Regions from separate parts of the Sporomusa intestinalis genome, predicted to be linked through region 1. Evidence: riboswitches for the same ligand, from Rfam matches in the RefSeq annotation. Region 1 holds a riboswitch; each other region holds the start of a gene.
The links. Region 1 has a riboswitch for thiamine pyrophosphate ahead of thiT (energy-coupled thiamine transporter ThiT). Riboswitches for the same ligand answer to the same signal wherever they lie in the genome.
Positions count from the first base shown of each region.

Region 1 (7,672 bases):
CACTGCCATCCACTTCAATCAGGAGAATGGCCTCGGCCTGGACGGGCAGACCCACCTGCAGGTAATCCTCGACGGCGCGGATCGTCAGGTTATCCATAATCTCCAGTGTGGTCGGGATGGTGCCGGAGGCAATCATTTCGCTGACAGTGCGGGCGGCGTCATCAAGGCTGTTAAAAATAGCGAGCAGGGTTTGTTTCGCGCTGGGTTTGTCGACAAGTTTTATATATGCCTTGGTCACAAGCCCCAGTGTGCCTTCGGAGCCGACAAGGAGCATGGTCCAGTCCGGACCGGCCATCTCGCCGTCAAACCGGTTGCCCAGCTCAACGACACGGCCGTCAGGCAAGACAACCTCCAGCCCCAGCACATAGTCGCGGGTGATGCCGTATTTAACGCCTCTGGGGCCACCGGCGCATTCGGCAATATTGCCGCCCATGGTTGAGGTCTTGGCACTGGCCGGGTCAGGCGGGTAGAAAAGGCCGGCCTGATTTACAGCCGCAACAAAATCCTCGGTAATTACCCCGGCTTCGACCACAGCCACCCGGTTGGCCTTATCAATCTCAATAATCCGGTTAAGGCGGGTAAGCACAAGGCAAATGCCGCCCTTTACCGGCACCGAGCCGCCGGATAAGCCGGTGGCCGCGCCTCTGGCCGTTACGGGGATATTGTGTCTGCCGGCCAGTTTAACAACAGCAGCGATTTCCGCCACACTGCCGGGCTTAACCACCACCTCAGGCGGAAAATCGCGGAAGGTAGCGTCAAAAGAATAACAGAGCCTGTCTTCCAACTGGTCCATAACATATTGAGGACCAACCAGTCTTTTTAATTCAGCGATAATTTGCTGTTCCATTTCTCCACCTCCTTAGTCCAGGCCGTAAGCCCTGGCAATAATCTCAGCCGTATGCAGCACCTGCATGGGGCTGCCTTTTTGCCCCAGTCCGTCGGTAATATGCATCCGGCAGGCTGAGCAGCCTGTTGCCAAAATATTGGCTCCGGTCTTTTCCGCGTTAGCCAGTTTCCAGTCATTAATGGTCCGGGCTACGTCATAGTAAGCCATGCTGAAAGTGCCGCCGGCGCCGCAGCATTTGGCGGCATCCTGCATTTCTGCGTATTCCACGCCGGGAATAACCTTTAATAACTGCCGCGGTTCTTTGGCAACGCCCATGCCTCGCACCAGGTGGCAGGGGTCATGGTAGGTAATTTTCGCCCGTACTGTCCGCAGCTCGTTTTTGAGCCCCAGGGCCGCCACAAACTGGGTAATGTCCTGTACTTTTCCGGCAATTGCCTCCCAGGACTTTTTTACGGCCGGATCGGCGATAATAGCGCCGTATTCATGCTGTAAGGCCGACCCGCACGAAGCACAGCCGGTAATGATGGCATCGTAATTGCCGGCTGCCAGCAGCTTGACATTTTCTTCAGCCAGATGCCGCCCTACCTGATAGTCGCCGGAAGTAAACGCCGGAGTTCCACAGCAGCTTTGCCTGGCCGGAATGACGACCTCGGCCTTGTGGTCTTTAAGAATCTTAACAATGGCTTCACCGGCTGCCGGATAGACATAATTCAGCATACAGCCGGTATAAAACGCCACTCTCGCTTGCGGCGCCGTTACCCTGCTGGTTTCCGGCAGCCGGGTTCTTAGCGGCGAGACGGCTAGCGGCGGAATGATCCGGCGCTGACTAAGCCCGGCGCCAGGCACCGGGATACGGGCTAATTTCCCCCTGCCGCCTGGGGCATCTTTAAAGACAAGCCCCTGAAAAGCAGCCCCCATTTTGAGCCCCAGATCAAACAGCCGGCGGTAGGTCAGGCCGGTGAACGCCAGCTTTTTAGCCAGAGGCAGTCCATTGTTGGCAGCCAGGACCTGCCTGGCGCTTAAAAACAACTCATCGGTCCTTACGCCGGAGGGACAGCCGCTGACGCAGGCTTTGCACAATAAGCACCTGGACATGCGGGCCTGCAGCGCAGGGGTCAGCGCTAATTTTCCCTCACTAACCGCTTCCAGCAATTTGACTTTGCCTCTGGCTGTGGTGTTTTCATTGTCGGCGGCTTGAAAAACCGGGCAAACAGACCGGCAGGTACCACAGCGAATGCATTTGACCAGTTGTTTTTGCCATTCTCCGTAATGGTTCGCCATTTATTTCCCCCCTTGCAGCGTCAGGCGATTCAGGATAAGATGCGGGTCAAAAGCCAGCTTGGCTCGCTGCTCAAGCTCGGCCAGAGCACCGCCGCCGGGACCTCCGGCCAGCCGCTCATACTTGCCGGCCGCAATGCCGCCCGCCTGCTTAACAGCCGCCTGCAGCTCGGCAATAAAAGCAGCGTCCGCTTCCGGCCCGGGGCAAGCAATATTGAGTTTGCCCTCCGCCACCTGGCCAAACAGGCCGGCTTGAACGCCACAACGCCTGGCCGCTTCATAACAGGCGCCAATGAATTCGGCCTGACGGGTAAAGGCCAGCTTATATTCATCAGTCAGGACGTACCTGCCGGCCTGATGATAGAGACCGTTCCAGGTAACTGCTGTCTGGCCGCGCCCTTCATAAGCCTCCCGGACCGTCCCGCCCTGCTTTTTAATAAGCGCCGCCGCACTTTTGCTTTGCTCATCGGTTTCTTCCCGCAAGCCGTCAAACTCCAGCATAACCAGCTGACCTTGCCGGTTGTTTGGGAAAAAATCCTGCACCCTGTCATCCACCCACAACAAATAGGCCGGTACCAACCGGCTTTCTCTCAGGTCTTTGACAAAGGCCAACATGGCTTCCAGGCTGGAAAAAGTGACGGCCACCCCTTTGCGCGTCTCCGGCACAGGCAATAATTTCAGCAGAAATTGGGCGGTAATGCCATAATCGGTGTAGGGCGCGTTAAAAAAACGGGTAAAGTCATAACCGGTAACATTCTTGACAGTTTTACCGCCTGTTTTCAATACCTCGCCTGTCGGCAGAACAACCTCCGAGCCCATCAGGAAATGCTTGGCGCTCCCGTATTTCAGGCTGGATAGGTTAGAACAGCCTTCATAAAACAGCTGCCCGACCGTTTTGTGATGATAAAACGGGGTGTCGGCCGGGATAAAACGCAGGCCTTGCGCGCCTAACCGCTCGGCCAGCAGCCCGAGTGTAACGCCGGCCTCGACAGTGGCGACAAGGTTAGCCGTATCAATTTCAATGATTTTATCCAATTTTGCCAAATCGATGGTTACGCCTGCAGACTTTCCCGGCCGGTAGTTATATAGCAGACTGCCAGTATCAGCCGCTGTCCGCACTAGATGCTGCAACTCCTCGCTTGACCGGGGGAACACGGATTGGCTCACGGAAAGACCTCCTTCAGAATATTCTAATATAATAGTAGCGGCTTGTTGCTCCGCGCAACATACAATTACGACCAAACGCAGGAATTGGCTGACGAACCCGCCAAATCAGTCCCCAAACACGAAAACATGGGGATAGAAAACATGGGGACAGGTTATGTGTTTCATCCCCAAGCAGCCCCCGGCCTGGTTTATTGACAGCTCTAATTAAAGGCGAAAAGGATAATAAGGACGCGAGGGTGAAGTAAAGATTTAAAGTATTCGAATGGGACAGGTGTAAACATGGGACATACTGTAAAGCTGCCGCAGGCAGAGCTTATATTTGGCAAACCGCTGCCGGCGGCAACGCTGTTGCTGGCGGCCGGCGGCAGACCGCCGGCCGCAGAATGGTTTCTGCAGCTGGCACCCCAGGCCCCTCTGTGGTGTATCGACAGCGGCATCCATATCAGCCGCCAGGCCGGTATAACCCCGGCCCGGATCATTGGCGACGGCGACAGCGCCAGCCCCGAGGCGTGGGCCTGGGGCAAGAGCCTGGGCGTGCCGGTCGAGGCCTATCCCGCCGACAAGGATCATACCGATTTTCAGCTGGCTTTGCTTAGAGCCCGGGCTATGTACGGTCCGGCCACTGCCGTTGTCACCGGTGTCTGGGGTGGGCGGTTTGACCATACTTTTAGCAATATTCAGTCGTTAGCCGGCTGGGAAGCACTTGGCGGCAAAGGGATTGCCGCCGATGAGTCGGAAGTCATGTTGTTTATAGCAGGCCAGGATACCGTGCGGATAAAAGCGGAGGCCAAGCCTGCCGTCGTCTCCCTGCTTTCCCTGTCCGACTGCTGCCTGGGGGTTTCCATTGACGGCGTGCGCTGGCCTTTGCAGAAAACCGAGCTGCGGCGGGACCGGCCCTACGCCATCAGCAACCGGCCGCTGGCCGCCTGTCAGGAAGTAACGGTAGCGGTGGCTGCAGGCTTGCTGGGGGTTTATCTGCAATGGCCCCATGATAAATAAGAACAAAACTTGCAAAACTTATAAAATACTTGCCGGTTAAACCAAACAGTGCTATAGTGGAATAAAATACCAAATATGCTAGGGGTGCCTGCGGGCTGAGAGATGAAAGCAGATTTCATTAACCCTTAACCTGACCTGGATAATGCCAGCGTAGGGAAGCGACTTGACGTACAGCAAAAGCCGCAGGCCTGCCAGGGCCTGCGGCTTGTATTTATTTTCGAATGGAGGAGAAAAGATATGAACGGCAATCTGCTGGACAACCTGGCAACGATTGCAGCCAGCCCGACCGTACTGTTGACGCTGGGAGGAGTTATTCTGCTGGTCGCAGCGCTGCTGCGCATGAAGAAGATAACATGTAACGCCAGGCTGATGTCCCATATCGGGCTCGCGCTTGCTCTGGCTGCCATTCTGCACGCCTTTAAGCTATACCATATGCCGCAGGGGGGCAGCGTAACTCCCGGCAGCATGATTCCCATACTGCTGATGGCGTTTTTTTACGGCCCCGAGGTTGGGTATCTCACCGGTTTTTTATATGGTATGATTAATTTGATCCAGGACCCCTTTATCCTGCACCCGGTACAGATGTTGTTTGATTATCCGCTGCCCTTTATGGCTTTGGGGCTGGCAGGCTATTTCAAGGGCCGGTACCTGACGGGGGCTGCTGTCGGCATTATGGGACGGTTTATCTTCCATTATCTTTCCGGCATCGTGTTTTTTGCCAGCTATGCGCCGCCGACGGTCTCGCCCTATCTGTATTCCTTCCTGTTTAATGCCAGCTACCTGAGTATTGAATTTATTGTTTGCGTAATTATCATGCGCCTGCTGCCGATTGAACGGATTGAAATGACCATTAAACGGCAGGCATTGGTTGGCGACCATGTTAAAGAAACGAAAGTATAACCCTGATTCCTGGATGAAATTTATACTGTCCCGCCATTGGCGGGACAATGTTTATTACGACGCGGGGACAGGCTACTAGGCTACTGTTTTGCTTGTGGCAAAACAGCACAATTAACCGCAGGTTTTCCACGCATAAAACCAGGTAAGCCGCGCAAGTTATATAGTAAGGTATAAGCACCGGCTAATCGCCGGACTGATATTAATATCCAGCAACTACCGGAGGGAGGAAGAATATATGACGAAACCGGAAGCTTACCCTGTGGATCAGCCCCATCCGCCTAAACGCAGCAAAAATCAGGATAGCGATATGCCGGAACCACTTTCCGGCTCCAAGAAGGTTAAAAATCATAACCACACCGGCCAGCGCCACGGCGAAGGCTCCTAATTCCTTGTCTAACACGCATACGAATAGCCGGCGCACTAACAGCCATTACGGCCAAAAAAGATGCCCTACAGTTCCTGAACTGTAGGACATCTTTTTTGAATAGCTGCTTTACTTGCGGCTTCCTGCCCAGAACCAAACAGCCGCATATTTTCTCGACTTGACCACAACCGGCAGTACAATAACCGCCGCCACGCCGCTCTGAACGAGGTTGCCGGGAATGGATGCCATCGGCACCAGCCAGCTGCCGTAAATAATCCCTGCGGCGCCATAATAAGCAACCACTTTCATGCAACAAGCCGCCGCCAGGATCAGGACATAGGCCGTCAACGTCCGGTTGGTTTCGCAGATGGCGCCGACCGTATATCCCATGAGACCGACAATGGCCAGCGTAAAGGGAGCCCATAAAAACCATGCCCCTTAAGGTTTTGGTTTAAGATACTCATCCAATACCATTTTCGTTTTCCTTAATGCCTGTTCCAGTTTATTCGCCGTAACCACTACTTGTTGAAAGCCGGTGTGAAGATCTTTTAGCGCCATACATTGCTGCTCTTCCAACAGCTTCAGCGAAGGAAAACAGAGCGAAAAACTGCTCCAGGCTTTGTTTATAACTACATAGGTGAGCAGCGAGCTGCCCGCGGCATATACCAGCCCGCCTGCCAGCCGCAGCAGCAGCCAGGGAAAAAGCCCCTGGTTGGTTTGACCAACAGTTAAGCCCAGAACATACCAGAAATGCGACTGAAGGCCGCCGGCAACAAGCAGGGCGACTGACATAATCAATAAACCGCCATTGAGCAGCAGGAGTCCGATCCAGCTAAACAAATAATTTTTTGTGTCAAGTGCGACCTCTGAGAAAAAGATGTAATAGCTCAGGGCCAGCACCAGAAAACCAAAGACGCCAAACACCGCAAGATGGGAGTGGGCGGAGGTTATGTACGTTCCGTGAATATATTTGTTAACAGCCGGAATAGCCATAAAAAAGCCCAGCAGACCGGCTCCAAAAATATGATAAAACATACTGCACGCCAGCATGGCTGTAACCATTTTCTCCCGTTGTCCAAATTGGTAAAAATACTGGACTTTTACCGTCCTCATAATAGAATAAAGCAGTAATAACACCGGCACGATCTGGATTGTGCTAAAGGCGCCGCCGACCCAAATCCAGTAGGCTGGTCCGCCGGTCCAGTAATAATGATGGCCGGTAGCCAGAACACCGGTTACCACCATAACTATCATATCCAAATAAAGTACATTTTCAATGACCCGGCGCTGCATTCCCGGCAGTGTCACCACAACGGCCCCCAGCACGCCGGTGCCGATAAGTTCCAGGCTCATCTCCTCCCACAGATGAACGACCCAGAACTTTAAGAATTCTTCTGCGACCGGATGCGAATAACGCAGGATGTTGGGAATAAAAAAAACGATCAGGGTAAAACTCCCCGCTAACATACTAACCAGCGTGGCCCGGCTTTTTGGTACCTTTGCTGCCATATATGTCCGGATAAGATTATAAAACAGGATGCTGATAGAGATCGCAATCCCCACTTTGAGAGGCGGCAGCGCTTCGAGATATTCAATGCCTGCATTGAACCCAAGGATAAGTGAGCCAAGTATTGTTACTATCGTGACTAACAACAGCCAAAAATTTGCTTCGATTAGTCTTACACTATAGATTTCCCTGCCGGCTTCACTGCAAAAAAAATAGTAGATGATCCCGGTTATGCCAAACAGCGGCCACATAATACTGATATTGAGATGAAAGGCTCTGCCGGCAGTAAATGGAAGCGGCATGGGCACATCGGGAAACACGGTTTCCAAGGCACCGGCCAGCGCGATGATCCCCTGCAGGCCAAAAAATAAAAAAGTGATCAAAGCGTACTTATAACACAGTTTTTGGGAGATTAGCATTATAAGCTCCTTTTACCTTATGTCTTCCGGGTGCTGCCCCGAATGACCGCGGTTATTGGCATCAAGGGGCCAGCCAAGGGTATCAATGGTACTAAGGAATTTAAGATAGGCGGCAATGGCCTCAGCCTCTTGCTCGGTAACCTGGGCATGACGCTTGTGTTTGGCTCCGGTTAATATCGGCGGGTGTACCA
Region 1 covers NZ_AP042390.1:4,280,996-4,288,667, forward strand. Annotated here, with positions in the region: gene ACZ481_RS19925 (FAD-binding oxidoreductase) at 1-847, opposite strand, end outside; gene ACZ481_RS19930 ((Fe-S)-binding protein) at 860-2,128, opposite strand; gene ACZ481_RS19935 (FAD-binding oxidoreductase) at 2,129-3,292, opposite strand; gene ACZ481_RS19940 (thiamine diphosphokinase) at 3,572-4,291, shown strand; TPP riboswitch at 4,362-4,465, shown strand; gene thiT (energy-coupled thiamine transporter ThiT) at 4,529-5,191, shown strand; gene ACZ481_RS19950 (small acid-soluble spore protein P) at 5,427-5,576, shown strand; partial or broken gene ACZ481_RS19955 (ECF transporter S component) at 5,685-5,975, opposite strand; gene ACZ481_RS19960 (cbb3-type cytochrome c oxidase subunit I) at 5,994-7,481, opposite strand; gene ACZ481_RS19965 (c-type cytochrome) at 7,494-7,672, opposite strand, start outside.

Region 2 (7,672 bases), 1.5 Mb from region 1:
CAATTCCGGATATTCATAAAACAAGCCCATCACCTTGGCGGCATCAATCGGTGAACCGCCGCCAACGGCAAGCAACAGGTCAGGAGCGAACGCCCGCATTTTCTCCAGCCCCCTAAGCACAGCCTGGGTGTCGGGATTTTTGCCAATACCGCCATAGACGCAGGTAGCACAGCCGGCCGCGGCCAGAATTGTTTCAATCCGGGCAATAACACCGCTCTTTTGCATTGCCTGGCCGCCGGTTACAATGAAAGCCCGGCCTGATTGCACTGATTTTAACTCGGCAATTGAACCGGCGCCGGTGAAAATGACCTGGCCACCCAACAGTAGCTTTTTCATGCAGTTATCTCCTCCTCACAGTTCTTAGGGGCCTTATCCGCTAAGCCGATACCGGAAAGTATGAGCTTTCTTATTTTTATAGGTATTGGACAAAAACGGAACAATACCTGCCAGAAAAAGAAAAAGCTGCACCAGCGGCTTAGGCTGATACAGCTAGATTGATGCTTATTGCGGCTTCCTGCCGAACCACTTTTCGTAGATTTTGGCATACTCGCCATTTTGCTTGATATCCTCTAAGGCTTTATTAATCTTACCGGCCAGTTCGGTGTTTTTCTTGGCAACAGCCACACCATACTCTTCGGCGCTGAGGACCTCGCCTACCAGTTTAGCGTCTTTACTGCCGCCCTTAGCCAAATAAAACTCATTGACAGGCAGATCGTTGACAACAGCATCAGCGCCGCCGGCCTTTAATTCCAGGTAGGCTTCCGAGGCACTGTTGAATTCACGGACCTTGGCATCGGTAATTTTTTTGGCTGCTTCCGCGCCGGTAGTGCCGATCTGCACGGCAATCCGTTTGCCTTCCAGGTCTTTAAAGGCTGTAATGTCATTATTGTCGGCTTTCACAACAATTGATAAACCGGATTTGTAATAAGGGTTAGAGAAGCTGACTTTTTGCGCCCGTTCAGCGGTAATAGTCATCGCTGATGCGATAACGTCAATCTGTCCGCTCTCCAGCGCAGGGATCAGACCGTCAAACGCGGTGTTAACAATCTGTACCTCCACGCCCATCTGTTTTCCAATCGCTTTCATCAGATCCACGTCAAACCCAACATAATCCTTGCTTTGTTCGTCCTGGAATTCAAACGGCGGGAAAGTCGCCTCAGCCCCAACCTTAAGGACTTTAGCTGCCGCCGGCTGAGCCTGCTGGCTGCCGCCGCAGCCGGCTAAGCCTACAGTCAGTACAAACAGGGCCAGAACAATAAATGTAAGCCATTTTTTTGACATAATATGTGCGTACCCCTCTCCTCTGCATAATCTATTCATAATTATACTTAACTTTTAAATAGCAGCCAAGCAGCGCCAACAACTGAATTTATAAGAAAAGCAGGCTTTCTCTCCAATAAACGCCTGCCTCATCCTTTTTCCTAATATTCATGCCAAATTTTTGCCACTATCGTCCTGCCACCGTGGGCATTATCATTCCGGCAAGTGAGTGGAACACGCCAGGAGCCGCGCCAGCTCCTGATAATAAGCCAACTGCTCGGCAAACACAATCCGCGTTAAACCACTGGGAGACGGCACAACAAAATCGATTACTCCTGCCACCGTCTGCACCGGCTGCTGCCCGCATTTGATCTTTGCCCGCCCGGCAAGCGCCTTATATACTCCCACCCCCGCAAAGCAGGCGATCCGTGGACTGTACCTACGGAGCTTTGCTGTCAGAATTTCCTTCCCCGCCTGATATTCGGCTCTGGTAATCTCGGCGGCCGCCCGGCTGGGACGGGCTACGATATTGGTGATCCCCAGGCCTACAGCCAGCAAATTCCGGTCTTCTTCAGGCCGGAACTGGCAGGGCGTAAGGCCGGCCGCGGCTAGCAGCTTCCAGAACTTATTTGAATAACCGGCAAAGTGATGCCCTGTTGCGGCTGATCTGAGGCCGGGATTAAAGCCGATAAATAAAATGTTCAGGTTGTAGTCAATAATATCAGGAACCTGCTGCATGACAACCTCCGCCATTTGCTATGCTTCTCCCCGCTTGAGTGTAAATAGGCTAACCTCTGCCGGACAGCCGATTCTCAGCGGCATCCAATGGCCGGTGCCGACGCTGACATATCCGTAGGAGCCCTGCTGCCGGAACATCCCCCGCATGTAGCGATACTGTACCGGCAGCAGGGAAACGCCAAAAACCGATACCTGACCGCCATGGGTATGGCCGGCTAACGACAGCGGTACCTTAGCCGCAAAAGCGTTGTCAAAAAAATCGGGATGGTGGGCCAGCAGGACGGTAAAGGCCTCTGGCGGTATGGACCGAACAGCCTGAGCAAAAAAATCCTGCCGTTTCGCTTCCTGCTCTGCTTTGTTTCTGCCCCAGGGATAATCCACACCAGCCAGATATAACCCGCCGCCTACTGCCTGGCTGCGGTTTTCCAGCACCGTGACCGGGCTGGCATACAAAGCCTTACGAATGCGGCCAATATCCCGGAAGTATTCGTGATTGCCCAGGCAGTAGAACATACCGTGCGGCAGTTCAGAATGAAAAGCGGTCAGCCGCGCCATTGTCGGCGACAGCAAATCCAGATCGTCCACCAAATCGCCGGTAATTGTCAATAGCTGCGGCTTTTCCTGCTTAACCATGGCCAGTACCCGATCCAGCTTATCCATGCCAAAAAATGAACCAATATGAGTATCACTGATTTGAGCTATGGAATAGCCGTCAAGCGCCGGCGGCAATTGCGGGAAAGACAGGGTATACCGGTGAACAACAATATTTGTATCCCCGCCAACGACGCCATACGCAGTAACCGCCAGCGGCAGGGCCGGAACCACAGCCACGGCCCCCTGTAAAAACTGCCGGCGGGTTAACCCGCCCCCGGCCGCTACTCCTCCCGCTGCCGGTTCTGTCGCTGTTTGTCCGGTTTGCCGGCGGCTAAACCGCCTTGCCAGCAGCCTGACAACATAGCCGGCCAGCAGTACCCCGAGCATGAACAACAGTCCAAACAGCCATACATACGCCGCGTAAGCGGCATACCGGGCCCATTCGCCGGCAGGGCGCAGCCAGCGGCCGCTGCCAAGAATCGCGAATGATAGGATGGTGGCCAGCCAGTAACCATACCTAACCGCCTTGCCGGCATAAACAGGGTGCCATTTAGGCAGAATTCGGACCCCCAGCCAGGTCAGCCCGCCAAAAAGCGCCAGTATGAACAAGATTCCATAGAGTGCCGGACCATGCTGCATATTAGCCTCCTTATAACCCTTATCCGTATCTCCTAATTATCTCCGTAAAATACCTTTAGTATAGTAGATCTTAGCGAAAAAAAAAAGCTCTATATCCAGCAGTCAAAAATGATAGATAAAAACAAAGAAACCGTATACAAAATTACCGGTTTCTTCTATAACTTATTGTTTTTTTGTTAATAAGGGCATATTTTTTTAGGCAAAAACATACGGCATATAGTACAGTGCTCACTTTTGAAGCTGTACTCTGAAAGGAGGTGAGGGATTACCATGGCGGTTATAACCAACACCTGCAATACGACCTGCAACACTACCAGCTCCACCACTAATCCGGACACCAATACCACCGACAGTACCACTACTACCACTAATACCACGACCAGCACGACCAGCGACAATATTTCAATAATCAATACCCTGTTAGCTGACATCAATGCTGTTATCCCCAACTATTCCTCACTTGTTGCTTCCTACCGGCTGCTGGTCGGCGCCTCGGAGGAAATTCAGCGTACTCCCGGAGTACCGTTTGAAATCTTTGAGCGGTCCGTAATCCGTTATGACCGGGCAGGCACTCTGATCGATATGCTGAATGAACTGCTATGCTGCAAAATTGCCTTCAGCAGTGAACTGCTCAGCATTACCTGCGCGCCCATTGATATAGTAAAGCTTGTGACTGATTGCCTCTCGTCCGCTGCCGATGACCAGTGCGCTACCGCCGAGCAGATCGTTGTGCTGGAAGCCCTTCGCCAAACACTGTTCAACCGCTGCCGCACCACCTCCTGTTTTGGTCCCCCGCCGACAGGAATTACCCCCGAACCGCCCGCCAAGCCGGCCCAGACGGAGCTGCCGCCTGGTGATGTCCTTAGCGACCTGGAAACAACGCAGGAGCTGGAAACAGAAGCCACCCCTGTTGCCCCGCCAATACCCCGGCCCCAAAGCCCCTTAACCCGCAAGCACATCTAGTACTGGCGCCAGGCTGCGCAGCAAGGTGCAGCACCGTCACCTAATCCGTCAGCAGGCCTGCCCGCTTATACAGACTGTAAAAATGGTGCGTAGGCCCCACACCTTTGCCAACAGACAAGGAATGTTCAATCGCCAGGGTTATGTATTCTTTGGCCGCCTTTACCGCGGCCGCTACAGGCAAACCGCGGCCGATGTTGGCCGCTATAGCGGAGGAAAGCGTACAACCTGTGCCATGGGTATTCCTGGTGTTAATCCGCCGGGACGGCAAATACACTGGCTGGCTGCCGGCCAGTAAGACATCTGTGGCATCACCGCTCAGGTGCCCGCCCTTGAGCAGCACACTCTGGGGTCCCAGGGCAAAGATCTCCCGGGCGGCGGCTTCCATATCGGCAAGGGTTGTGATGGAGCGACCGGTAATTACCTCTGCTTCCGGTATATTGGGGGTCACAATGGCCGCCAGCGGCAGCAAATGCTCAACCAGCGTACTCTCTGCCGCCGGCTGCAGCAAATGATAGCCGCTTTTTGATATCATAACCGGATCGACGACAATATTTTTAGCGTTATATTCCCTTAGCTTGTCTGCAATCACTTGTATGGTCTCAACTTGCGATACCATGCCAATTTTAACGGCCGCCACCTCAATATCATCAAAAATTGCTTCAAGCTGCCGGGCGATAATATCTGGCGTAACATCCTGAACCGCAAATACCCCCTGGGTATTTTGCGCAGTGATCGCGGTAATGACGCTCATCCCATATACCCCATGGGCGGCAAAAGTTTTAAGGTCGGCCTGGATACCGGCCCCGCCGCTGGAATCGGAACCGGCAATTGTTAACACATTTTTCATATCCTCACCTCACAATTAGAAAAACTTGGCTTGGGCCAGTCCGCCGGGATGCCGGCAGAAGCCGCCCGTGCCCTTTAGGGTATAGATTCTTCTTACCCCTTAGATCATAGTCTGATGGGGTAAAAATAGGCACAGGTAATCCGTGCAGGAATACCTGTGCCCTCAGTTGATGGCAGCAATTAGCTTCCCTACGCTGGCATTATCCAGAATCAGGTTAAAGAGTCAAAGATATCAAAGGATCTTAATCTCAGCTGGCCTCTCCAGCGCCCCTAGCCCATACCTTATAAAATTGTTTAAATTTTAACATATTTTACCTAAAAATACAAGCCATCCAATCTGTAAAGCTACCGGACAAGCCTCCATTGGATTAATATCACTGCTAAAACAGGTAATAACGCCTATAACAAAAGTCAAATAAAGTCAAAAAGTCAGTAAAGGTGAGTATCCCTGCGCCTGCTCGCACTAACAGGCAAAAAATCAGCCGATTAAGCCTAAAATCAACGTACATTGCCTTTAATCCGACTCCTATTAATAACATTTTTCTGCTAATATTTAACTGTAAGCTTATTTTAGCACATAATCCTTGCAGTAACTTCAAATAATTTTTTCAGGGAGGGATAATATAATGAACAGTGAAAAATATACCCAGAAAGCTGCGGCGGCCCTGCAGGAAGCGCAGCAGCTGGCCGCCCTGCACTACCATCAGGAGCTAACCGCCAAACACCTGGCACTGGCTCTTGTCAAGGATGCCGAGGGTATTATGGCTTATCTCCTGGCACAGCTGGCCGTCGACATCCGGCTGTTTACCGTTAAACTTGAGCAGTTGCTGCAGACCATTCCCGCGGTCCGGGGGCAGGACAGCGGACTGCGCATGAATACCGCCATGGTGCGGGTACTGGCGTTAGCCGAAAAACATGCCCAAACTATGAAAGACGATTATATCAGTGTCGAACATTTGTTTATGGCCATCACGGATGACGGTGATGCCGACCTGGTAAAAGTATGCCGCGATTTCGGCCTGACGAAAAACCGGATTCAGGAGATTATCACTGAGTTCCGGCGCGGGCAAACAATCACCACCGATAACCCTGACGAAAACCTGCAGGCCCTGGCTAAATATGGCCGGGATCTGACGGAACTGGCCTGCCAAGGCAAGCTCGACCCGGTAATCGGCCGGGACGAGGAAATCCGCCGGGTTATTGAAATTTTATCCCGCCGCACAAAAAATAATCCGGTGCTGATTGGCGAGCCCGGGGTTGGCAAAACAGCAATTGTTGAAGGCCTGGCCAGGCGCATTGTTGCCGGCGACATACCGGAAACCTTAAAGAATAAAGCCGTGTATTCCCTCGATCTGGGGGCCATGCTCGCCGGGGCCAAATACCGCGGCGAATTTGAAGAACGGCTGAAGACAGTATTAAGTGAAATCTCCAAATCCGAAGGCAAAATCATATTGTTTATCGATGAGCTGCATACCGTGGTGGGGGCCGGGGCCGCGGAAGGAGCCATGGATGCCGGCAATATCCTCAAGCCAATGCTGGCCAGGGGCGAACTCCGGTGCATCGGCGCAACCACGCTGAATGAATATCGCAAGCATATTGAAAAAGACACGGCCCTGGAACGGCGCTTCCAGCCGGTTATGGTAAACCAGCCCAACATCGAGGACACGATTTCAATTTTGCGCGGGCTAAGAGAGCGTTACGAGGTCCACCATGGCGTAAAGATAAAAGACGCCGCCCTTGTCGCCGCCGCGGTTCTGTCCGACCGGTATATTTCCGACCGCTTTTTGCCGGATAAGGCGATTGACCTGATTGACGAAGCGGCGGCCAAGCTGCGTACCGAGATCGATTCCATGCCGACAGAGCTGGATGAGACCTTGCGGCGGGTTATGCAGCTGGAAATTGAGGAACAGGCCCTGAAAAAAGAAACCGACTCTTCTTCCAAAGACAAACTTGGCCGCCTCGGCCAGGAGCTGGCCGCCCTCAAAGAGCAGGCCGAGTCCCTAAAAGCGCAGTGGCAGCTGGAAAAACAGGCTATCATCCGGCTTAGAGACTTAAAAGAAGAGATTGAAACTGTCCGCACCCAGATGGAAGCCGCCGAGCGGGCCTATGATCTGAACCGGCTGGCCGAACTCAAATATGGACGCTTACCGGAGCTTGAAAAAAAGCTCAAAACCGAAGAAGAACAGCTCACCCATAACCGCACCCATAAAACCATGCTCAAGGAAGAGGTCGATGAGGATGACATCGCCAAGGTAGTCAGCCGCTGGACAGGTGTACCTGTAACCAAACTGATGACGGGCGAAAGGGAGAAACTGGTCAACCTGGAAGACATCCTCCATCAGCGGGTCGTCGGTCAGGAAGCCGCGGTCACAGCCATCAGCGAAGCCATTATCAGAGCCCGGGCCGGTATCAAAGACCCGAGCCGGCCTATCGGTTCCTTTATCTTCCTGGGTCCGACCGGGGTCGGCAAGACCGAACTGGCTAAAACCCTGGCCGAGGTACTGTTTGATGATGAACGCAGTATGATCCGGCTAGACATGAGTGAATATATGGAGAAACATGCCGTCGCCCGTCTGATTGGCGCCCCGCCCGGTTATATCGGTCATGATGAGGGGGGCCAATTGACGGAAGC
Region 2 covers NZ_AP042390.1:220,912-228,583, reverse strand. Annotated here, with positions in the region: gene ACZ481_RS01110 (iron-containing alcohol dehydrogenase) at 1-336, opposite strand, end outside; gene ACZ481_RS01105 (basic amino acid ABC transporter substrate-binding protein) at 502-1,281, opposite strand; gene ACZ481_RS01100 (mismatch-specific DNA-glycosylase) at 1,474-2,013, opposite strand; gene ACZ481_RS01095 (metallophosphoesterase) at 2,017-3,231, opposite strand; gene ACZ481_RS01090 (hypothetical protein) at 3,502-4,194, shown strand; gene thiD (bifunctional hydroxymethylpyrimidine kinase/phosphomethylpyrimidine kinase) at 4,235-5,041, opposite strand; TPP riboswitch at 5,210-5,322, opposite strand; gene clpB (ATP-dependent chaperone ClpB) at 5,667-7,672, shown strand, end outside.
Region 2: another riboswitch for thiamine pyrophosphate. It lies ahead of thiD (bifunctional hydroxymethylpyrimidine kinase/phosphomethylpyrimidine kinase); the one in region 1 lies ahead of thiT (energy-coupled thiamine transporter ThiT).

Region 3 (7,672 bases), 1.4 Mb from region 1:
AGGCTATATGGATGTTATCACCCTTTACAGCCAGGGAATTAAAAATGTAGTGGCATCGTTAGGCACAGCTTTCACCGCAGAACAAGCCAGAAACCTTATTAAACTTAACGCCGAGCTGTTGTTTTCCTATGACAGCGATGCGGCCGGGCAAAATGCCACCGTGCGTGCCCTGGAAACGGTCAGGGCCCTGGGAGCGGCCATTAAAATCGTATCCGTGCCTGATGGCAAAGATCCTGATGAATTTATCAGGAAACATGGCGCCGCTGCTTTTCATGATCTGCTCACATCGGCTCAACCGCTACTGGATTATCAGCTGGACCGGGCTCTCAAATCAGGCGATTATTCTACAGTACAGGGAAAAATTGCGGTTGTCGGTAAATTAGTGCCTATTTTGGCTGAAGCCGATAACTCAGTCGAGGTGAATGCTCATATTTCGCGCTTATCGCAGATACTCGCGGTGGACGAAAATGCGTTACGCAGCGAGATAACCAAATATGTCGTCCACCTCAAAAAGGATAAAAATGTAAAAAACGGGAAAACTATAAATATTGCCCTCTTGTATAAGCAGGTTCCTCCCGCCGCCCTGCAGGCGGAACGACAGCTTATCAGGCTGTTGTGCGATGATTTAACGCTTATTCCTTATGTTCTGTCTAAGATTTCACTACAAGAAATACAAGGCGTACTACAGCAAGAGATTATTAAATTTATATTTACTGCGTATAATATGGAAAAAAATATAACACAGGCGGCAATCCATGCCGGTGTCGATAAGCTAAGTGAAAAAGCAAAGACTGAGTTTTCACATATTATGTTAATGGATATACAATTTGATGATGTGGTCAAATTTCTTGAAGACTGTATTAAAACCATCCGGTTGGCACATCTGACCGCACTGTATGAACAACACCGGCTAATGGCCGATGAATTAGAACGCATGGGGGATAGTAGCTTTCTGCAGGAATTGGCGGAAAGTCAGCGAATTAAACATGAAATTAGCAAATTACATCATTAATAGTCAGGTATTGTACTATGTATTACCGTCAAATGCCAGAGGAAGGGGGGAAAACTATGGCCGATAAGAAAAATACGTCAGGTGAGCAAGTCAATGAGCTTTTACACAAGGGCAAAAAACGTGGTGTATTAACATATTCTGAAATTATGGATACTATGCAGACAGAAGATATGAGCCCGGATGAGATTGATGATATGTATGAAATCTTTAGCAACAAAGGTATTGAGATTGTTGACGAAGTTCCGGATGTTGAACTGATTGAAGGCCCAGACATGTCTGAGATCGAATCGACGGCCGAAGAAGTAGATATAGATCTCACCATTCCTGAAGGCATTAGTATTGATGACCCTGTCCGCATGTACCTTAAGGAGATAGGCCGGGTACCGCTTTTAACTGCCGACGAGGAGATTAAACTGGCCAAACGTATGGAGCAGGGGGATGAGGAGGCTAAACGCCGTCTGGCTGAAGCCAACTTAAGGCTGGTAGTCAGTATTGCCAAACGCTATGTCGGGCGTGGCATGCTGTTCCTGGATCTGATTCAGGAAGGGAATCTTGGCTTAATCAAAGCAGTAGAAAAATTTGATTATAACAAGGGCTATAAGTTCAGCACCTATGCTACCTGGTGGATCCGGCAGGCAATAACCCGCGCGATCGCCGACCAGGCACGGACGATTCGCATTCCTGTTCACATGGTTGAAACCATTAATAAGCTGATCCGGGTATCCCGGCAGCTTCTCCAGGAATTAGGCCGGGAGCCATCGCCGGAAGAGGTGGCGAAAGCAATGGATGTCAGCGTGGAACGGGTGCGGGAGATCATGAAAATAGCCCAGGAACCTGTATCTTTGGAGACGCCGATCGGTGAAGAAGAAGACTCTCATCTGGGAGATTTTATCGAAGACCAGGATGCGCCGGCTCCAGCCGAAGCTGCCTCGTTTATGCTGCTCAAGGAACAGCTGGAAGAGGTTTTGGAAACACTGACACCGCGGGAAGAAAAGGTATTGCGCCTGCGTTTCGGCTTAGATGACGGCCGGGCCCGCACGCTGGAAGAAGTGGGACAATATTTTGGTGTTACCCGTGAACGTATCCGTCAGATTGAAGCCAAGGCGCTGCGGAAGCTTCGCCATCCCAGCCGCAGTAAAAAGTTAAAGGATTTTCTGGAGTAAAACTAAATATTACTTGACGTAACCTGGACATTGTTTTATAATAATCAACGTTGGCGATATTCCTCGATAGCTCAGTTGGTAGAGCAATCGGCTGTTAACCGATCGGTCGTAGGTTCGAGTCCTACTCGAGGAGCCATAATAAGCAGAGAGCCAAGTTTTTAGGAGCACTGGCGACGGGGAAACTTGTGCGAATCGCTTAGTTCCGAGCGCTAGCGAAGAACATCCTATATCTGTTTAACAGGCTTTCTCCGGAAAACCTGTTTTACTGTCTTTAGGGCCTATAGCTCAGCGGTAGAGCAGCCGGCTCATAACCGGCTGGTCCCTGGTTCGATCCCAGGTGGGCCCACCAACGTGGGATGTGGGAGACCGCATCCCACCTCTCAAACGGCCCGTTGGTCAAGCGGTTAAGACACCGCCCTTTCACGGCGGTAACAAGGGTTCGATTCCCTTACGGGTCACCATAAGCAGCGAACCAGGTTCTCACGAGTCGATAGACGAAATGAGAACCTGTGTGATAAGCAGAGAGCCAGATTTTTAGGAGCGTAGCGACGCGGAAATCTGTGCGAATCGCTTAGTTCTGAGCGTAGCGAAGAACCTCCTTTCTCAATATCAAAATTAATACGGGCGATTAGCTCAGCCGGGAGAGCGCCTGCCTTACAAGCAGGATGTCGGCGGTTCGATCCCGTCATCGCCCACCATAAGCAGAGAACCCAAGAAGGCGAGCCGTGAGGCGAAGGCTGATTGGTGTGAATCGCTTAGTTCTGAGCGGTAGCGAAGAACTTCCTTTATTATCCAAACATGGGCGATTAGCTCAGCTGGGAGAGCGCCTGCCTTACAAGCAGGATGTCGGCGGTTCGATCCCGTCATCGCCCACCACAGCAAAAAACCTGCGAATTTAACTTCGCAGGTTTTTTGCTACCCATCAGAATCGGCAAGCAATCAAGGCTATGAGCCAAAGGATAAGGGGAGAAGATAACAACAATAATTGCCAGGAGGGCTGTTTGTGAAATTGGGTCAGCGCTTACAGACGATTGCCGCCATGGTGCCGGCCGGTGGGACTATGGCCGACATTGGGACTGATCATGCCTATTTGCCCATATATCTTGTAACAGAAAAGATTGTGACCCGGGCTATTGCCGGTGATGTTCACCACGGACCGTATGTATCGGCCAAAAATGCGGTGGCGGCAGCGCAGCTGCAGCAGGCGATCTCGGTTCGCCTGGGTAACGGCCTGGCGGTCCTGCAACCGGGGGAAGCCGACATTGTGGTCATTGCCGGCATGGGCGGTGCCAACATCATTGCGATCCTGCAAGCCTGTCCGGATATAACCGGCAGGATACAGCGCCTTATCCTGCAGCCAATGATTGCCGCCGCTGCGGTCCGCGAGTGGCTCGATACCCACGGCTGGCAGATTGTTGACGAACAGTTGGTGCTGGAAGAGGGGAAACTCTACCAGATTATGGCGGCCGAGCCTGGCGCCGGCTCCATTGCCGACAAGTCACTCTATGAGATTGGGCCGCTGCTCTGGCAGTCCAGGCATCCGCTACTCAGGCAGCACATGAATGAACTGATCAGTCATCTGCGCGCCGTAATTCTGGCGATGAGCGGGAGTGACGGCGCAGTAAAATCCGCTAAATACCGGGAATACACCAGTAAGCTTAACGATTTGGAGGAAAAGCTGTCATGTCTGTAATTTGCCGTGATGTTTTACACGCGCTGGAAACACTGGCGCCCCCGCAGCTGGCGGAACCGTGGGATAATGTCGGGTTGCTGCTGGGTGATCCCGCGCAACCGGTTCAGAAAATAATGGTAGCCTTAGATGTGGACCAGGCCCTTGCCGCTGAGGCCATTACCGCCGGCGCGGACCTGATTGTCGTTCATCACCCGCTGATTTTCAAAGGCCTTACCCGTATCCGTACAGATTCCCCCCAGGGAAAGCTGCTGGCTGACCTGATTACAGCCGGCATCGCGGTGTATGCCGCGCATACTAACCTGGACAGCGCCCGCGGCGGGGTGAATGATGTATTAGCGCAAAAGCTGGCATTAACGGAAATCCGGCCGCTAACTACTGCCTATCAGGAGCCACTGCATAAATTGGCTGTTTTTGTGCCGGCCACGCATGTTGACCAGGTCCGGACGGCAATCACCGCAGCCGGCGCCGGGCATATCGGCAATTACAGCCACTGCACGTTTCAAACCCAGGGTACGGGAACCTTTTTCCCATTAACCGGCGCCCAACCCTTCCTCGGCCGGCAGGGAAAACTTGAATTTGCCGACGAATGCCGCCTGGAAACTGTTTTTCCGGCCTCGCTGCGGTCGCAGATCATTGCGGCCATGGTGGCGGCTCACCCTTATGAGGAAGTGGCCTATGACGAGTATCAGCTGCTAAACAAGGGCCCGAGCTATGGCCTGGGACGGGTGGGGGCCCTGGCTGCGCCAATGGGGCTGGCCCGGTTTATCAGCCAGGTAAAAACAGCCTTGCAGATTGGCACCGTCAGAGTGGCCGGCGCTGAGGCTGAACAACAGGTCGGCACGGTGGCCGTATGCGGCGGCAGCGGGGCCAGTCTGATCCAGCAGGCCGTTGCCGCCGGTGCCCACGTTCTGGTTACCGGCGACGTGAAATATCATGAGGCCCAGCAGGCGGCCGCGGCCGGCCTGACCATTATTGATGCCGGCCATTTTGCCACCGAACAGCCGGTTGTCGGTTTTGTGGCCGACTATCTGCAGCAATGGGCCGGCAAAAATCATTGGGATATTACAATTATTGGCAATCAGTCGAATAAAGACGCATTTACATTCTGTTAGCTCCGGTTAACGGGCCGGCAGCAGCTTGACGGGTTGCCTAATTTTGGTATACAATAAATACATATAAATCAAAAACTGGCTGACCGAGGGAGCTCATGTTATGGGCTGAGAGTGAAACTATTAAGTTTCTTACCTCCAATACCTGATCGGGATAATACCTGCGGAGGGAGGTCGTGTGTAATTTGTGTAATTGTGCGCGTCATTACCCGGTGGGGGCGACGTGCTTTTTATTTTTTATGAAGGAGGAAGCAGTGTGAGATTAACTGTAAACGGCCGAGAGCTGCACATGCCGGACGGCGTTACCCTGGCTGAACTGGTTGGCAGGCAAAAATTCAATCCTGAGGTCATTGTGATTGAGCATAACCGGCAAATCGTTAAAAAAGAAGAGTGGCAGACAATTATCTTACAAGCGGAAGACTGTCTTGAAGTGGTTACTTTTGTAGGAGGAGGCTGATTGTGATGACGAAAGACCCCGTGGGCGATGCCTTACTTATCGGCGGCAAGCAATTAACCAGCCGGTTATTTTTAGGAACAGGGAAATTTGCCAGCAACCGGCTGATACCAGAGGTGGTCAGCGCTTCCGGCTCGCAGGTGATCACGGTTGCGTTACGGCGGATTGACCCGGCCTATAAAGAAGAAAACATAGTTGACTACATACCGGGTACCTGTACCTTAATGCCCAATACCTCCGGCGCCAGAAATGCCGAAGAGGCGGTCCGCATTGCCCGGTTAGCCAGAGCCGCCGGGTGCGGCAACTGGATTAAAATTGAAGTGATTGCCGATAACCGCTATCTGCTGCCTGACAATATCGAGACAATTAAAGCCACCGAGGTGTTAGCGGCCGAGGGTTTTGTGGTGCTCCCCTATATGAGTCCTGATTTAATGGCGGCCAAACGTCTGGCTGCAGCGGGGGCCGCCGCGGTTATGCCGCTGGGAGCGCCGATTGGTACGAACCGCGGTCTGAAGACCAAGGAAATGGTAAAAATCCTGATTGAAGAAGTGCCGCTGCCAATTATTGTTGACGCCGGTATCGGCCGGCCGTCCGAGGCGGCCGAAGCCATGGAAATGGGGGCGGCGGCGGTGCTGGTAAATACGGCGGTGGCAACAGCCCGCAACCCGGTTGTTATGGCCGAAGCCTTTGGTCTGGCCGTCGCCGCAGGGCGCAAAGCCTATCTCGCCGGTCCGGGGGCCATCCAGGGTGATGCCGCGGCCTCGTCGCCCCTGACGGGTTTTCTCCGCGAGTGAATAACAGCAGGCAAGGAGGTATATTGTGAGTGTTTATGAGGAACTGTCAAAATACCGGGATTTTGACTTCGCAGCAATCTTTGCCCAGGTTACTGCTGCCGATATTCAACGGGTTATCAGCAAAGACCGGTTAACTGTAGCTGATTATCTGACCTTATTATCACCCCAAGCCGAGCAGCAGCTTGAGGCTATGGCCCAGCAGGCCCACCGCCTGACGGTACAGCACTTTGGCCATACCATTTTGCTCTATACACCGCTATATCTGGCTAATTACTGTGTTAATCAGTGTGTATACTGCGGTTTTCACGCCCACAACGCAATCGAGAGAAAAAAACTGACACTGGATCAGGTCCGGGCTGAAGCCGAAGCTATCGCCGCCACCGGTTTAAAGCATATCCTTATACTTACAGGCGAATCACGCCATCATTCTTCTGTAGGCTACATTAAAGACTGTGTCCGGATATTAAAAGACTTTTTCACCTCGATTAGTATTGAAATATATCCTCTCACTACCGATGAATACCGTGAGCTGGCAGCGGCCGGTGTGGACGGCATGACCATTTACCAGGAAACCTATCATGAGGCAGCCTACGCTGAGCTGCATCCGGCCGGCCCCAAACGGGACTACCGGTACCGCCTGGATGCTCCGGAACGGGCCTGCCGGGCCGCGATGCGCACCGTTAATATCGGGGCGCTTCTGGGCCTCAGTGACTGGCGGCAGGAGGCGTTTTTGACAGGTGTGCATGCCGATTACCTCCAGCGCAATTACCCCGGGGTCGAGATCAGCATGTCGCCGCCGCGGATGCGGCCCCATGTCGGCGGTTTTCCGCCCCGGGTCATTGTCAGTGATAAAAATTTAGTGCAATATATTCTGGCTTTCCGGTTGTTTATGCCGCGCGGGGGGATCACCCTGTCGACCCGTGAGAGCGCCGCCCTGCGCAATAATATGCTCGAACTCGGCATTACCAAAATGTCAGCCGGGTCGTGCACCGCCGTGGGCGGGCACTCGGAAGCGGCGGCTGTCGGCCAGTTTGAAATCTCTGACGAACGCAGCGTAGCTGAAATGGCGGCGATGCTGTATGCCCGCAATTACCAGCCTGTCTATAAAGACTGGCAGCTATAGCGGGCGGAGTGCCAACGAAGGAGGGAAGAAGGATGCCAAGACCGGGGATGACTAATTTTTTAACCACAGCCATATATGCCTTAACCGCCGAAGAGCATTCACTGGGCCGCAGCAATGTGGAAGTAGTGCAATTGCTTATCAGCGCCGGTATTAAGGTCATACAATACCGGGAAAAAGATAAAAAGGCCGGACCAATGTATCAGGAGTGCCTGATCATACGGGAACTGACACAGCAGGCCGGCGTTACCTTTATTATTAATGATCATATTGATTTAGCCCTGCTGATTGGAGCCGACGGCGTCCATATCGGGCAGGAGGATTTGC
Region 3 covers NZ_AP042390.1:2,878,064-2,885,735, reverse strand. Annotated here, with positions in the region: gene dnaG (DNA primase) at 1-1,012, shown strand, start outside; gene rpoD (RNA polymerase sigma factor RpoD) at 1,069-2,175, shown strand; tRNA gene ACZ481_RS13570 (tRNA-Asn) at 2,236-2,311, shown strand; tRNA gene ACZ481_RS13565 (tRNA-Ile) at 2,450-2,524, shown strand; tRNA gene ACZ481_RS13560 (tRNA-Glu) at 2,562-2,636, shown strand; tRNA gene ACZ481_RS13555 (tRNA-Val) at 2,798-2,873, shown strand; tRNA gene ACZ481_RS13550 (tRNA-Val) at 2,976-3,051, shown strand; gene ACZ481_RS13545 (tRNA (adenine(22)-N(1))-methyltransferase) at 3,179-3,868, shown strand; gene ACZ481_RS13540 (Nif3-like dinuclear metal center hexameric protein) at 3,859-4,980, shown strand; TPP riboswitch at 5,056-5,166, shown strand; gene thiS (sulfur carrier protein ThiS) at 5,234-5,434, shown strand; gene ACZ481_RS13530 (thiazole synthase) at 5,440-6,225, shown strand; gene thiH (2-iminoacetate synthase ThiH) at 6,251-7,348, shown strand; gene thiE (thiamine phosphate synthase) at 7,381-7,672, shown strand, end outside.
Region 3: another riboswitch for thiamine pyrophosphate. It lies ahead of thiS (sulfur carrier protein ThiS); the one in region 1 lies ahead of thiT (energy-coupled thiamine transporter ThiT).